3 regions of the Rossellomorea yichunensis genome follow, and region 1 is predicted to be linked to each of the others. Evidence: riboswitches for the same ligand, from Rfam matches in the RefSeq annotation. Region 1 holds a riboswitch; each other region holds the start of a gene.
The links. A riboswitch is a leader RNA that binds a small molecule or an ion and turns the genes downstream of it on or off. The one in region 1 is predicted to bind thiamine pyrophosphate.
Positions count from the first base shown of each region.

Region 2: linked by a shared signal. The riboswitch ahead of tenA (thiaminase II) and the one ahead of thiC (phosphomethylpyrimidine synthase ThiC) in region 1 are both predicted to bind thiamine pyrophosphate.
Region 3: linked by a shared signal. The riboswitch ahead of RSX31_RS00410 (ABC transporter substrate-binding protein) and the one ahead of thiC (phosphomethylpyrimidine synthase ThiC) in region 1 are both predicted to bind thiamine pyrophosphate.

Region 1 covers NZ_JAVYAD010000003.1:34,531-39,021, forward strand. Annotated here, with positions in the region: gene RSX31_RS08090 (hypothetical protein) at 1-208, shown strand, start outside; gene RSX31_RS08095 (ABC transporter substrate-binding protein) at 229-1,167, shown strand; gene RSX31_RS08100 (copper homeostasis protein CutC) at 1,390-2,082, shown strand; TPP riboswitch at 2,164-2,280, shown strand; gene thiC (phosphomethylpyrimidine synthase ThiC) at 2,429-4,186, shown strand; SAM riboswitch class I at 4,461-4,491, shown strand, end outside.
Region 2 covers NZ_JAVYAD010000002.1:110,783-115,273, reverse strand. Annotated here, with positions in the region: gene RSX31_RS04990 (sensor histidine kinase) at 1-688, shown strand, start outside; gene RSX31_RS04985 (response regulator transcription factor) at 685-1,284, shown strand; TPP riboswitch at 1,574-1,681, shown strand; gene tenA (thiaminase II) at 1,799-2,497, shown strand; gene RSX31_RS04975 (ECF transporter S component) at 2,490-3,068, shown strand; gene RSX31_RS04970 (ABC transporter ATP-binding protein) at 3,083-4,491, shown strand, end outside.
Region 3 covers NZ_JAVYAD010000001.1:78,792-83,282, reverse strand. Annotated here, with positions in the region: gene RSX31_RS00430 (TatD family hydrolase) at 1-94, opposite strand, end outside; gene RSX31_RS00425 (ABC transporter ATP-binding protein) at 87-824, opposite strand; gene RSX31_RS00420 (ABC transporter permease) at 826-1,587, opposite strand; gene RSX31_RS00415 (thiamine-binding protein) at 1,584-1,877, opposite strand; gene RSX31_RS00410 (ABC transporter substrate-binding protein) at 1,890-2,873, opposite strand; TPP riboswitch at 3,036-3,146, opposite strand; gene RSX31_RS00405 (phosphotransferase enzyme family protein) at 3,224-4,129, opposite strand; gene RSX31_RS00400 (aldo/keto reductase) at 4,216-4,491, shown strand, end outside.

The sequences.
Region 1 (4,491 bases):
ATGTACGCTTCATACCTGTCGCAGTGAAGCGAAAAAGTCCGTCCGTGCCTTACATAAAGTCAGTACTGAGATGAAAGTGGAAAATATTTTATTTAAATACGCTCATTTACTGGCAAATGTCCTGTTTGTGATGGCTGTGTATGTGAATAAATGTGAAGGGATTGAAGAAATTCCTTTTGTGAGTAAATCGTATAGCGACAAAATATAGAAAAGCGGGGAAGATGAAATATGAAAAAATCATGGTTAAATAGTTTACTATTATCAATCATCCTGGTTGTTTTCGCAGGGTGCAGCAATGGGGAAGAAGTAACATCCACAAAGGAAGTCAAGCCTGAAAAGGAGTCTTATTCTGTGACCGATGACAGGGGAGAAGAAATTAGCTTTGAGAAAGTGCCGGAAACCGTTATTTCCTTACAGCCGAGTAACACAGAGATTCTCTTTGCCATAGGAGCCGGAGATAAGGTAATCGGGGCAACTGAATACGACAACTATCCTGAAGAAGCGAAGGAGATTAAAAGAGTGTCGGATTCCATGACGGTCAATGCTGAAGAGGTCATTGCACTAAAGCCGGAAGTTGTCATTGCTTATACCACTGGAGACGATGCCGGAGTGAAGCAGCTTGAAGAGGCGGGATTAAACGTATTCGTCATTCAATCTGCCCAAACCTTTGAAGATGTTTATGGGGATATTGAACAAATTGCAACGGTAATGGGAGTAGAGAAGAAGGGGAACGAATTGGTAGACGGCATCAAGCAACAGATTTCGGATGTGAAAGATAAAGTAAGCACGCTAAAGGAAAAAGAACAAGTATATTTTGAAATCAGTCCATCTCCTGATATCTATACAGCTGGAGCAGAAACATTTCAGCAGGAAATACTGGAAACGGCCGGGGTCGAGAATATCTTTGTAGATCAAAAAGGCTGGGTGAAAGTAGGAGAAGAAGAAATCATTAAACGTAATCCTAATATGATTTTGACGACAGTGGGGTATGTCGACGAGCCGACAGCTGAAATCAAGTCACGGGAAAGCTGGAAAGATGTAAAAGCAGTGAAAAATGGCCAGGTCTATTTCTTGGATTCAGACATTATGTCAAGACCGGGCCCACGTATTGGAGAAGCCGTTGAGCTTACAGCCAAAACGGTGTATCCGGAATTGTTTTCTGAATAAGATTGAATGTGAGATGGGGAAGACAATGATTTGCAAGAGGAATCATTGTCTTTTTCTGATAGATTGTTACTTTTTGTAGGTTTTGTAAAGCAAACATATTAGTACTGTCTTCTTTCTAAATAGCAACATATTTTTGCGGGGAAATCCTTATCATCACAAGTTCAACAATCTTCAACATTGTGTTAAAGTTAACCTAACATAATCACGTTAGGAGAATTCAATATGAGCAAACTGGAAGTCATAGTCTTGAATGAGGAGGATGCCAAAGTTGCAGAAGCATCCGGAGCAGATCGTCTTGAATTGGTGTCTGCCATACATGAGGGAGGATTAACTCCTGATTTACATGTGATAGAAAAAGTATTAAGGACTGTGTCGATTCCTGTTCAGATTATGATCCGTTTACATAGTAAATCTTTCTCGTATCAGTCTGATGAATTGCAAACCATGGCCGAACAAATTAGAACTATAGTTGAAATGGGAAGCCAGGGTATCGTTTTTGGCGCATTATCACATGAAGGTAAGCTTGATTCCCACGCTTTAAAGGAGATCGTACAAAATGCGAAGGGTCAATCGATTACTTTTCACCGCGCTATCGACCTGTCTCATGATCCAGTAGCCTTATGTAAAGGAATATTCCATTCAGGCTTAAACGTTGATCGAATTCTCACATCAGGAGGAAAATCTGAAGTGAGTAAGGGACTGGATACGATTGGTGAAATGAGGGAAATAGAGCAAATGGGAGGTCCCATTATCATGCCGGGTTCGGGTTTAACTGTGGAAAATATAGGCGAAATACACAGCAAGCTAAAAGCAAGAGAATATCATGTAGGATCAGGTGTCCGACATAATGGGTGCTATGACTTAGGGATAGACTCTGAAAAGGTAATGGAAATCAAACGTGTGATTATGTCCTAATTTGATTTGTTACTATACTACTATTGGAAAAAAGAATGAATCATGGTAAAAATAGTATGTAATACAATAGAATACTATCAATATTTCTACTAGGGGAGTCCGATACATTGCTTGGACTGAGAGGAGAACGCATAAGTTCTTTGACCCTTTGAACCTGATCTGGATGATACCAGCGTAGGGAAGTAGTACGGAAGCGTTTATTTGTGTTTTAAGGCGCTTACTACTTTTTGACATTTCGGGTTCTGATTATTCAGGACCCTTTTTTGTGTCTTCATGTCCTTTTGTAGAACAATGGGAAGCCTGACGCAGTAACTTCTAAGATCCAATCAAAAGGAGGAGAAGTTAAGTGGCAATCGAGTTAAAGACGCAATTTAAAAACAGTAAAAAAGTATATGTCGGAGGGTCAAGGCCAGACATACATGTACCGATGAGAGAAATAGAACTGAGTAGGACGAATGTTAATTTTGGCGTGGAAGAGAATGAACCGGTTCGTGTATACGATACAAGCGGACCTTATACAGATGAGCGTTACCAAGTCGATATTAATAAAGGGTTACCTTCTGTTCGCACAGAGTGGATCTTGGAACGTCAAGATGTCGCGGCTTACCCGGGACGTGAAATCGAGCCGGAAGATAACGGCTATAAAGGAGACGATCCTCGTGCAAACGTAGAGGCGTTCCCTACTATTAAACGTAACCCAATGCGGGCAAAAATGGGTCGTAATGTGACTCAAATGCATTATGCGAAAAAAGGAATTATCACACCGGAAATGGAGTTCATCGCTATCCGGGAAAATGTTGATCCTTCATTTGTAGTAGAAGAGGTAGCAAATGGCAGGGCCATCATTCCTGCCAATATCAATCATCCTGAATGTGAACCAATGATCATCGGTCGTCACTTTCATGTGAAAATAAACGCGAATATCGGAAACTCTGCCGTATCATCTTCCGTTGAAGAAGAAGTGGAGAAAATGACGTGGGCAACTCGTTGGGGTGCCGATGCCATAATGGACTTATCAACAGGTAAAAACATTCATACAACAAGGGAGTGGGTCATTCGAAACTCCCCTGTCCCTGTTGGTACGGTACCGATATATCAAGCACTTGAAAAGGTTAACGGGGTTGCTGAGAATCTTACATGGGGTGTGTACAGGGATACATTGATCGAACAGGCGGAGCAGGGTGTTGACTATTTCACCATTCATGCAGGTGTATTATTGAGGTATATTCACCTGACGGCTGATCGTACAACAGGCATTGTTTCCCGTGGAGGTTCAATCATGGCACAATGGTGTCTTGCCCATCATAAAGAGAACTTTCTTTATTCACATTTTGAAGATATATGTAAGATTTTAAAAGCCTATGATATCTCCGTTTCCTTAGGAGATGGTTTAAGGCCCGGATCAATTGCTGATGCGAATGATGAAGCACAGTTTGCCGAGCTTGAAACTTTAGGCGAGCTAACCAAAATTGCTTGGAAGCATGATGTACAGGTGATGATTGAAGGCCCTGGTCATGTACCGATGCATATGATTAAAGAGAATGTGGATAAGCAAATGGAAATCTGTCATGAAGCTCCTTTTTATACCTTGGGCCCATTAACGACAGATATTGCCCCGGGGTATGATCACATTACTTCCGCCATAGGGGCTGCCATGATCGGTTGGTTTGGAACAGCCATGTTGTGCTATGTAACACCGAAAGAGCATCTGGGATTACCGAATAAAGATGATGTGAGAGAGGGTGTCATTGCATATAAAATCGCTGCACACGCAGCGGATTTGGCGAAAGGGCATCCAGGGGCACAAGTAAGAGATAATGCCGTTTCTAAGGCTCGATTTGAATTTAGATGGAATGACCAATTTAATTTATCCCTGGACCCGGAACGTGCAAGGGAGTATCATGATGAAACACTTCCTGCAGAAGGGGCAAAAACGGCCCATTTTTGTTCAATGTGTGGACCGAAATTTTGTTCAATGAGAATATCACATGATATAAGGGAAATGAAGGAGAATAGCATTGATGACGCTCATAAGGAAATAGAAAAAGGATTGAAAGAAAAATCGAAGGAGTTTGTGGAAAATGGATCAAACATCTATCGATGAGCCTCTTTGTCATGTACTCAAATTGAAGAATGATATCATAAAGCTCAATCAGAGGGTTATCCAACTCGAAAAAGAAGTGAAGAGCATCCAGGAAAACTGCAGGCATGTCTTCTATGAAACGCATGTAACAAGATCTTGTATCATATGTCATTATGTAGAAAGTACCTATTATTAGAAACGTGTAAGTTATAGATTAAATTTCTTTTGACAGCTTGTATGGACCGTGCTACGATTATTACAAATTTCGGAATAGTAAATGAATATATATGTGTGACTCTTATTGAGAGAGGTGGAGGGACTGGCCC
Region 2 (4,491 bases), on a different contig from region 1:
TATTTATAACCGAAATAAACAGGTCCAGCTCGAAGACCAGTTGGAAGATGCTAATAAACGTATTTCAGACTTGGTCAAGCAGGAGGAACGCCAGAGGATTGCCCGTGATCTACACGATACTTTGGGTCAAAAGCTTTCTCTTATCGGCCTGAAAAGCGATCTGGCCAGAAAATTGGTGTACAAAGATCCAGAGCAGGCACGAAACGAGTTAAAGGATGTTCAGCAAACGGCTCGAACGGCTTTAAGTGAAGTAAGGACAATGGTATCTCAAATGAGAGGAATTCGACTAAAAGACGAAATCGTAAGGATCAAACAGCTATTAAAGGCAGCGGAAATTGATTTCGTGATGGATGATGAGGTCATGCTGCCCCAGGCATCACTCTTTCTGGAAAATATCTTGAGCATGTGCCTAAAAGAAGCCGTGACGAATGTTGTCAAACACAGCAAGGCGTCACACTGTGAGCTGATCATCGAAGAATCGGATAAAGAGATGACCATCATAGTGAAGGATGATGGAATGGGAATCGAGGGAGATTACACTCAGTCTAAAGGCAGCGGCTTAATCGGAATGAGAGAACGGTTAGAATTTGTGAATGGGAGCTTAGATGTTTATTCCGAGAATGGGACCACTTTGATTATGAGAGTGCCGAAAGTGATCAAGCAAACAGACAGGGAGGGAATGGAATGATTCGAATTGTTATTGCAGAAGACCAGCGAATGTTATTAGGTGCCTTAGGCTCTTTACTTAGTTTAGAGGATGATATGGAAGTGGTTGGAAAGGCAGGAAATGGAGAGGAAGCCATTGCCCTCGTCCACGAGCTGCAGCCGGATATTTGTATCATGGATATTGAAATGCCTAAAAAGACAGGTCTTGAAGCAGCAGAGGAATTAAAAGGCGAAAATTGCAAAGTGATTATCCTGACAACCTTTGCAAGGTCCGGATATTTCCAGCGTGCATTAAAAGGTGGCGTGAAGGGTTATTTGTTAAAGGACAGCCCAAGTGAAGAACTGGCGAACTCGATTCGTCTTGTAATGGAGGGTAAACGTATTTATGCACCGGAGCTCATGGACGATGTGTATAGTGAAGAGAACCCCCTGACTGACCGTGAAAAAGAAGTGTTGGAGCTGGTTGCTGACGGGAAAAACACGAAGGAGATAGCCGAGGAGCTTAGCCTCAAAACGGGTACCGTCCGAAACTACATCTCAACCATACTCGACAAGCTTGAAGTTAAAAATCGAATCGAAGCCATCACGCAATCAAAAGAAAAAGGATGGTTTAAATGATGGACAGGGACGGACCTCCATGTTGGAGGTCCGTCCCTGCTTTTATGGTAGTTTTTGTATTACTGTAATCTATCGTATGTATTTTTATACATTCCTGGCAATCACTTAAGTTTGCTTTGAAAGAGTTTAACGCTAAATGAATTCCATTTAATTTTTCATAGGGCGTATCCTTTGCTATGATTGATTTTGCGTGGAAAGGGCAGGTGGAAAAATGATGAAAGGTTTTCTTTTTGCTGTTGACAAGTGAAAGAATCGTGGTACGATAACATCGAATACAAAATTTCATAGGACGATCCACTAGGGGTGCCTTCTAAAAGGCTGAGATTAAAGTGTGACTTTAAGACCCTTTGAACCTGATCTGGTTGAGACCAGCGTAGGGAAGTGGTGTTTGACGGTCACATAGAATCGAATTCTATCAAACTGATCTCAAGCCACTTTCTGTATGCGGTATGCATAATGAAAGTGGCTTTTTTTGTTGCCCATTTCGGGTCGTCTGGAAAAGGAGAAAGATACAATGTCATTTACAGCGTACTTAAGAAACGAAGTGAAGGAAATTTGGGAAGCGAGTTTTCACCATCCTTTCGTTAAAGGTATCGGGGATGGAACCCTCCCCCTTGAAAACTTCAGGTACTACATTCTGCAGGATGCCTATTACCTCTCACACTTTTCGAAGGTGCAGGCACTCGGTGCAGCCAAAGCAACAGATTTACATACTACATCCAGAATGGCAACACACGCAGTAGGAACGAATGAAGCAGAGCTTTCCCTTCATGAAAATTTCTCAAATCGTTTAGGGATTACGGAAGAAGAAAAACGGCAGTTCAAACCTGCTCCTACTGCCTATGCCTACACCTCGCATATGTATCGTTCCGCACAATATGGGGGGCTCGCAGATATCCTGGCGGCAATACTCCCCTGCTACTGGTTGTATTATGAGATCGGTGAACGCTTGAAATCATGTACACCTGAGGAGGTCATATATCAGGAGTGGATCGCAGCTTATGGTGGAGAGTGGTTTGGGGAGCTAGTAGAAGAACAGATCCAGCGACTGGATGTATTGGCAGAAACGATGACAGGAACAGATAAGGAAAGAATGAAAGAGAATTTCATTTTGAGCAGCATTTATGAATTACAGTTTTGGGAAATGGCATACACACTTGAGAAGTGGCCGTTTCAGGCATCTCTAGGTAAGGAAGGTAGAATACATGTCTAAATTAAAGCTGACGGACATTTTAGTAACGGTCGTGATCTCCATAGGTTTTGGGATTATATATAAGCTATGGGGACCGGTTTACAACCTATTAAAGCCATTTGGATTGCATGCTGATCAACTGATCTATGGCATGTGGTTCATGGCGGCAACCGTGGCTTTTTTAATCATTCGGAAACCTGGTGTCGCACTTCTGGCAGAGATTGCTGCCTCTTCAGGGGAATTTCTCATGGGAAGTGAATGGGGTCTCGAGGTACTATTGTTCGGTTTAATCCAAGGTTTGTTTGCAGAGTTGATTTTTCTTATCACCCGCTATAAGCGTTATGATGTCCTCATCATTTGTACAGCAGCTGTGGGCTCAGCAATTGGCTCAATTCTGATGGACTATTTTAAAGGGTACATGGGAGACCTCGTTCTGTGGAATTTGTCACTTTTTATTGTTGCCAGATTAATAGGATCCATCGTGATAGCAGGCATGGGAGCCTTTTATCTTGTTAAGGCTTTGGAGAAAACGGGGGTAACCAGTTTGGTCAGACGTGCGGACCAAAAAGATTATGATGCCCTGAATCAGTAAAGGAGGGAAGGACGATGCATATTGAAAATCTGCGCCTTACATTTTCCGGTTCAGAGAAACTGATGTTTAAAGACATAAGCCTTTCGATAGAAGACGGGGAAAAGGTATTGCTACTGGGGCCATCTGGTTGTGGAAAATCCACACTCCTCCAGGTTTTATCCGGTGTGATACCCCATTCGATAGATGTGCCGATGAAAGCTGACTCGATTGAGCGTCCTGAATCCTTCGGATATGTCTTTCAAGATCCGGACGCTCAATTTTGTATGCCCTATGTAGATGAGGAAATTGCCTTTGTTTTGGAGAACAAACAGATTCCAAGAGACGAAATGCGAGAGATAATTAACGATCTGTTAGAGAAAGTGAATTTAAGTCTGACGGATTCCCATACAAAAATCTCCTCTCTATCAGGGGGGATGAAGCAAAAATTGGCCATTGCTTCTGCTCTTGCGCTCCATCCCCAAACACTATTTCTGGATGAGCCTACAGCCATGTTAGACGAAGAAAGCACCAAATCTGTATGGGAAACAGTGAAGACGACATGTAAAGATAAAACGTTACTTATCGTTGAGCATAAGTTGACTCACGTATTGGAGATCATTGATCGTATTATTCTTTTCGATGTGAATGGAAGGATAGTGGCTGATGGTCCAAAGGCTCACATTTTATCACATTTCAAGGAAACATTGAAATCGGTAGGGGTATGGTATCCGGAGGCGTGGAAAGATTATCTTTCATCCCATCCTCCGGAGAAGGTTGCCCCGTTTGGAAAAAAGAATCTAAAGCTAGAGAACTTCAAAGGGTATATACAAAAAGAGGAGAAAATCCACCTTGAAAATGCCGTCAGCTTTAAAGGTGAATGGATTGCAATCACCGGAAAGAACGGAGCCGGGAAATCAACATTACTCCACAGTCTCATGACATTCATCCAAACGACCGGGACGTATGAATTATATGGAAGACAGGTGAAAGGAAAGAATGTTCCCGAGGAATGTACGTTTGTTTTTCAAAATCCCGAGTTTCAGTTTGTGACACACAGTGTGTTTGATGAAGTTGCGTATACCTTTCGGCTCATGAGAGTGGATGAAGGAAGAGTGGAGGAAAAGGTGCATGCACTATTGAAGCGATTCAAGCTTTATCCATACAAACATCATCATCCCTATCATTTATCCATGGGGCAAAAGCGGAGGTTAAGCGTCGCAGCATCACTTGTCAGGAATAAAGATATTCTATTATTGGACGAACCGACCTTTGGCCAGGATTCTCAAAATACGTTTGCGTTACTTGAGATGCTTCAAGACTATCAAAAAGAAGGATCTACCATTCTGATGGTGACACATGATGAAAATATCATTACTCACTTTGCATCCAGAGTATGGGTCATTGAAAATGGGCGTCTCACCCAGGATTTCTTTAATGAGATTGC
Region 3 (4,491 bases), on a different contig from region 1:
AATACAGATCAAGTTCCTGCAGGATCTTATCACGCTCGTATCCTTCGTATAAATCCAAGTGAATATGGGCATCAATCAAGGAAGGTTTACACATATTGAGAAAGCTCCTCAAAAATGCTCGTTTTCCATTTCAAAAACTCCTCCGTTAAGAGAATTTCTTTATCGCGGGGGCGGGGAAATGGTACTTTGAACTCCTTCTGGACCCTGGCTGGCCGAGTCGATAATACAATGATCCGGTCTGACAGGAACAGGGCTTCGTCGATATTATGAGTCACAAATAGAACGGAACTCAAATCTTCTTCCCAAATGGAAAGGAGCCATTTCTGCATGTCCAATCGTGTGAATTCATCCAGGGCAGAAAAGGGCTCATCTAGGCATAAAAATGATTGAGGACTGACAAGGGCACGAATAAACGCCACCCGCTGCTTCATCCCTCCGGATAAATCATCAGGATACGCATTCTCATACCCCTTCAAGCCCGCCCGTTCAATCATGCAGAGCGCTTTGTCCCTATCTTTCTTCCCGTGTAACTCCTGGCCAAGCATCACATTCTCAATCACGGTTCTCCATGGCAGGAGGGAAGGACTTTGCGGCATATAACTGATGGTCCCTCTTTGACCATTTATCGATTTTCCATCTAATTGAATGTCTCCGGAATCTGGTGTGAACAATCCACCGATCACATGAAACAGGGTGCTCTTCCCGCTTCCGGAAGGACCAAGGATCGACACAAACTCCCCTTCTTCAACATGAATGGAAAGCTCATCGAGGATCAGCTCCCCATCAAAGTATTTTGACATATTTTGTATGGATAAAGTCGTCATGTTACCTGTCCTCCTTTCGGTTCCACTTAATCATGATTTTCTCTAATAACAAAATGATCCCAAAGAAAACGAGGCTGAGCATCATGATCATGAAGATGGCTACAAATACCCTGTCTGTCCTGAAGGAGGAAGAAGCAAGAGTCATATAGACACCGATTCCTTTCTGGGCACCTAACCATTCTGAAATCACCGCCCCCATCACACTATAGGTAGCTGAAATTTTCAATCCTGAGAAGATGGAAGGAAGTGCATGCGGCCATTCAACTTTTCGAAAGATTTGACTTTTTGTGGCTCCCGACATTTTCATATAGAGGATGTACTCTGCATTTGTCTGCCGGAACCCATCCAATGCCGAGACCGCTACCGGAAAGAAGCAAATCAGGGTAATGACAATGATTTTCGGTAATAGTCCAAATCCAAACCAGATTACAAGTAATGGTGCCAGGACGATGATCGGAATATTTTGAGACAAAATCATAAGTGGATATATCGCTTCTCTTACCTTAGGCAGAAGGTGCAGACCCACTGCAGTCCCGATTCCTATCGTACATCCAATCACAAACCCTCCGATCGTAAGGAGGGTTGTCGAAGCAAGATGTCCTGTAAACGTGGACCATGAGGCGACTCCTTCCGCCCATATTTCTGAAGGTGAAGGCATTAGCCATGCCGGCACCTCAAATACTCTAATGGTGGATTCCCAAATGATGAATAAAAGGATGATGACCAAGAAGGGTCTCCATCCTTTCGATATCCATGCTTTCATCCTTTATACTTCTCCGTTAATTGATCCATTTCAATCCCGGCTGGCTGATATAATACCTTGATTTGAGAAATGACGTTTGAGCTGCCCATTTCAATCATTCGTTCATTCATTTGTTCAATCACCTTAAATAAGTCAGATAGATTCCCTTCCATTGTTGTTTCTAATGGATGGACTTCATAACGGACACCAGATTTATCAATGACCGCGATGGCTTCATCCACGTATGGTATAACGTCTTCACCATTTTTCGTCTTTGGAATAATTTGTATGCTTACGAGTGCGTTCCCCATTTTGTTCACCTCTTATTTTGGTAAAAATTCGTTTGTGAATGCTTTTTTACTGTCCAGTTCCTTATCTAATAAATCGTTATCATACATCCATGAAGCATAGTTTTCCCAAACCTCCAGCTTTTGCTCTCCCCATTTGTCAGCGTCATCCTTGTATTTAGGAGACAGCCACTCCTGACTCTTCATGACTAATTCTTTATCAAGGTCCGGAGCTGCATCTAAAAGGATCTCACCGGCCTCTTCCGGATTGTCGATTGCAAATCCATAGCCTTTTGAAGAAGCTGATAAAAATGCTTTGACTGTTTCAGGGTCTTTTTTAATCATCTTTTCATTCGTCGTCAAAACAGGGGTGTAATAATCCAGTTTTTCAGAGTAATCCTTTACGTACATCATATTCAATTCCTCACCGCGAAGCTCTGCTTCAATCCCTGTCCATCCATAGTAGATCCACGCAAAGTCAACATCCCGTTTCACGGCAGTAAAGAAATCTGTATCCCCCATGTTTACAAAATCCACTTTCTCTACATCAGCATTTTCTTGTTTCATAATAGACGTCATGACGGCTTTTTCTACAGGTGATCCCCATCCTCCATAACTTTTCCCTTCAAAATCCTTAGGAGTCGTTATACCCTTATCCTTAGGTGAAGCAAACCCGGATGTATTATGCTGTATGACCGCAGCGATAGATACGAGTGGTACGTCCTGTACCCTTGCTTGTGTGACACTTTCCTGATATCCAACTCCGAACTCAGCTTTACCCGAGGCAACTAGTTGATCTGCCCCTGCCTCACCAGGTAAGATGATATCCACATCAAGTCCCTGCTCTTTAAAGTATCCTTTTTCTTTCGCAACATATAATCCAGTGTGATTGGTATTCGGTGTCCAGTCCAGCACAACCGTAACCTTTTTAAGACCTTCTTTCTGTTCTGATGTATTTCCTCCACCACCGCAAGCAGTTAAAAGAAAGACAGAACAGATAATATACATCCACTTTTTCATCATGATTCCTCCTAAAAATCCTTGTATGTAGTTGTAACGTTTATTCTCTATTCTTCACATAGTAGAGAGAATGAATGTAAAACACCTTAAAACATTAGGACACAACAACAAAAAAAGCGCCCCAAGCTTCAGCGAGGGACGCATTGTTAAACATGATTATGTAATGTTTAAGAGAATGTTTCCTACGCTGGTATCAGCCAGTTCAGGTTCAAAGGGTCAGTATCTGTCAGGATACAATCTCAACCGGCCACACCGGTCCCCCTACACTTGTACTATGAAATTAAACGTTATCTTCTTCCCTACTTTGCCACAGAAAAGGTGGATATTCAAGCATTTCCTCTTAAATAGATTTACATTTGAAAGGCCAGTTGATAATCACTGGAATTTACCAGCCTGTTAATGAATGGGATGTATGCAGATACAAGGTGTGAATACCCTTTTTGATTGTAAAAAAAGGTGTATTGAAGAAGAAAGATAATGACTAAGAATGGCATCAGTTCCTTTTCTTCCTGAGTTAAAGTACCTTCGGACTGATAGCCCCCCATAAAGGCATGGATACGTTCAAATTGCTCATCCCCCGTTTGCTTGACCTGGTCTTTGAGCGTCCCTGCAAGAAAGTAACAGACATCTGCTATACGGGGTGCTTTCCGTATCCTCTCGAAATCTATGACCCCTGTCACCCTTCCTTCTTTCATGAGGATATTACGGGGATGACAATCGCTATGTACGAATTGATGGGGTAATTTGCTATAGGAGTAAGACCATTCATTAAGCCTTCCTAGAAACCCCTCACCCCACCTTTCTATCATTTTAGAACCCTTTCCGCCTATCCACTCTCTCAAATGTGTTTCAACTTTCCATTCTTCTACCTCGTTTTTACAGACGTATTGTTTTAGCCTGCTATGGAGTTGGGAAAGATACGTTCCCACCCCTTCAAGAGAAGTTAAGGAATAGACTTGTACTGGCAGACCTTCCAGAGCTTGGTACAGGGAGTAGAAAGCTTGATGCTGTTGTACATATGGGTGTTGTGAGACAGTTAACAGCGGCCTTTCAACAGGAAGTCCCTTTTCCAGTAAAAAAGAAGTTAAGAGCAGCTCTTCTATTCGCTTCTCCACTGAGGAGTTCAATCTCTTTTTTAAATAAAATGTCTTCTTCCGACTCTTCACCTTATATACATTTGGGTGACTTTCCACGGTCTCTATGGAGGAAGGATGAACCTTCCAGTTCAACAATACATCATGAAGAGGTTCAATCATTTTTAATTCCTTTCCAAACATAGTAATATACATTTAGTATGACTATGAAAGAATGTCTACATACCATATGAAAAGAGGTTGCATCGATGCAAAGGATACAAATGACGGAAGACCTATCATTCTCAAGAATCATTCATGGGTTGTGGAGACTTGCAGATTGGAATCAATCAAAGGAAGACACTCTTTCTTTGATCCAGCACAATATTGGAAACGGAATCACGACTTTTGATCACGCAGATATTTATGGCTCGTATACATGTGAAGCCTTATTTGGAGAGGCTCTCAACCTTCAGCCATCCATACGAGAAAAAATGGAAATTGTAACGAAATGCGGTATTGTCCTGCCTTCTGACAACCGTCCG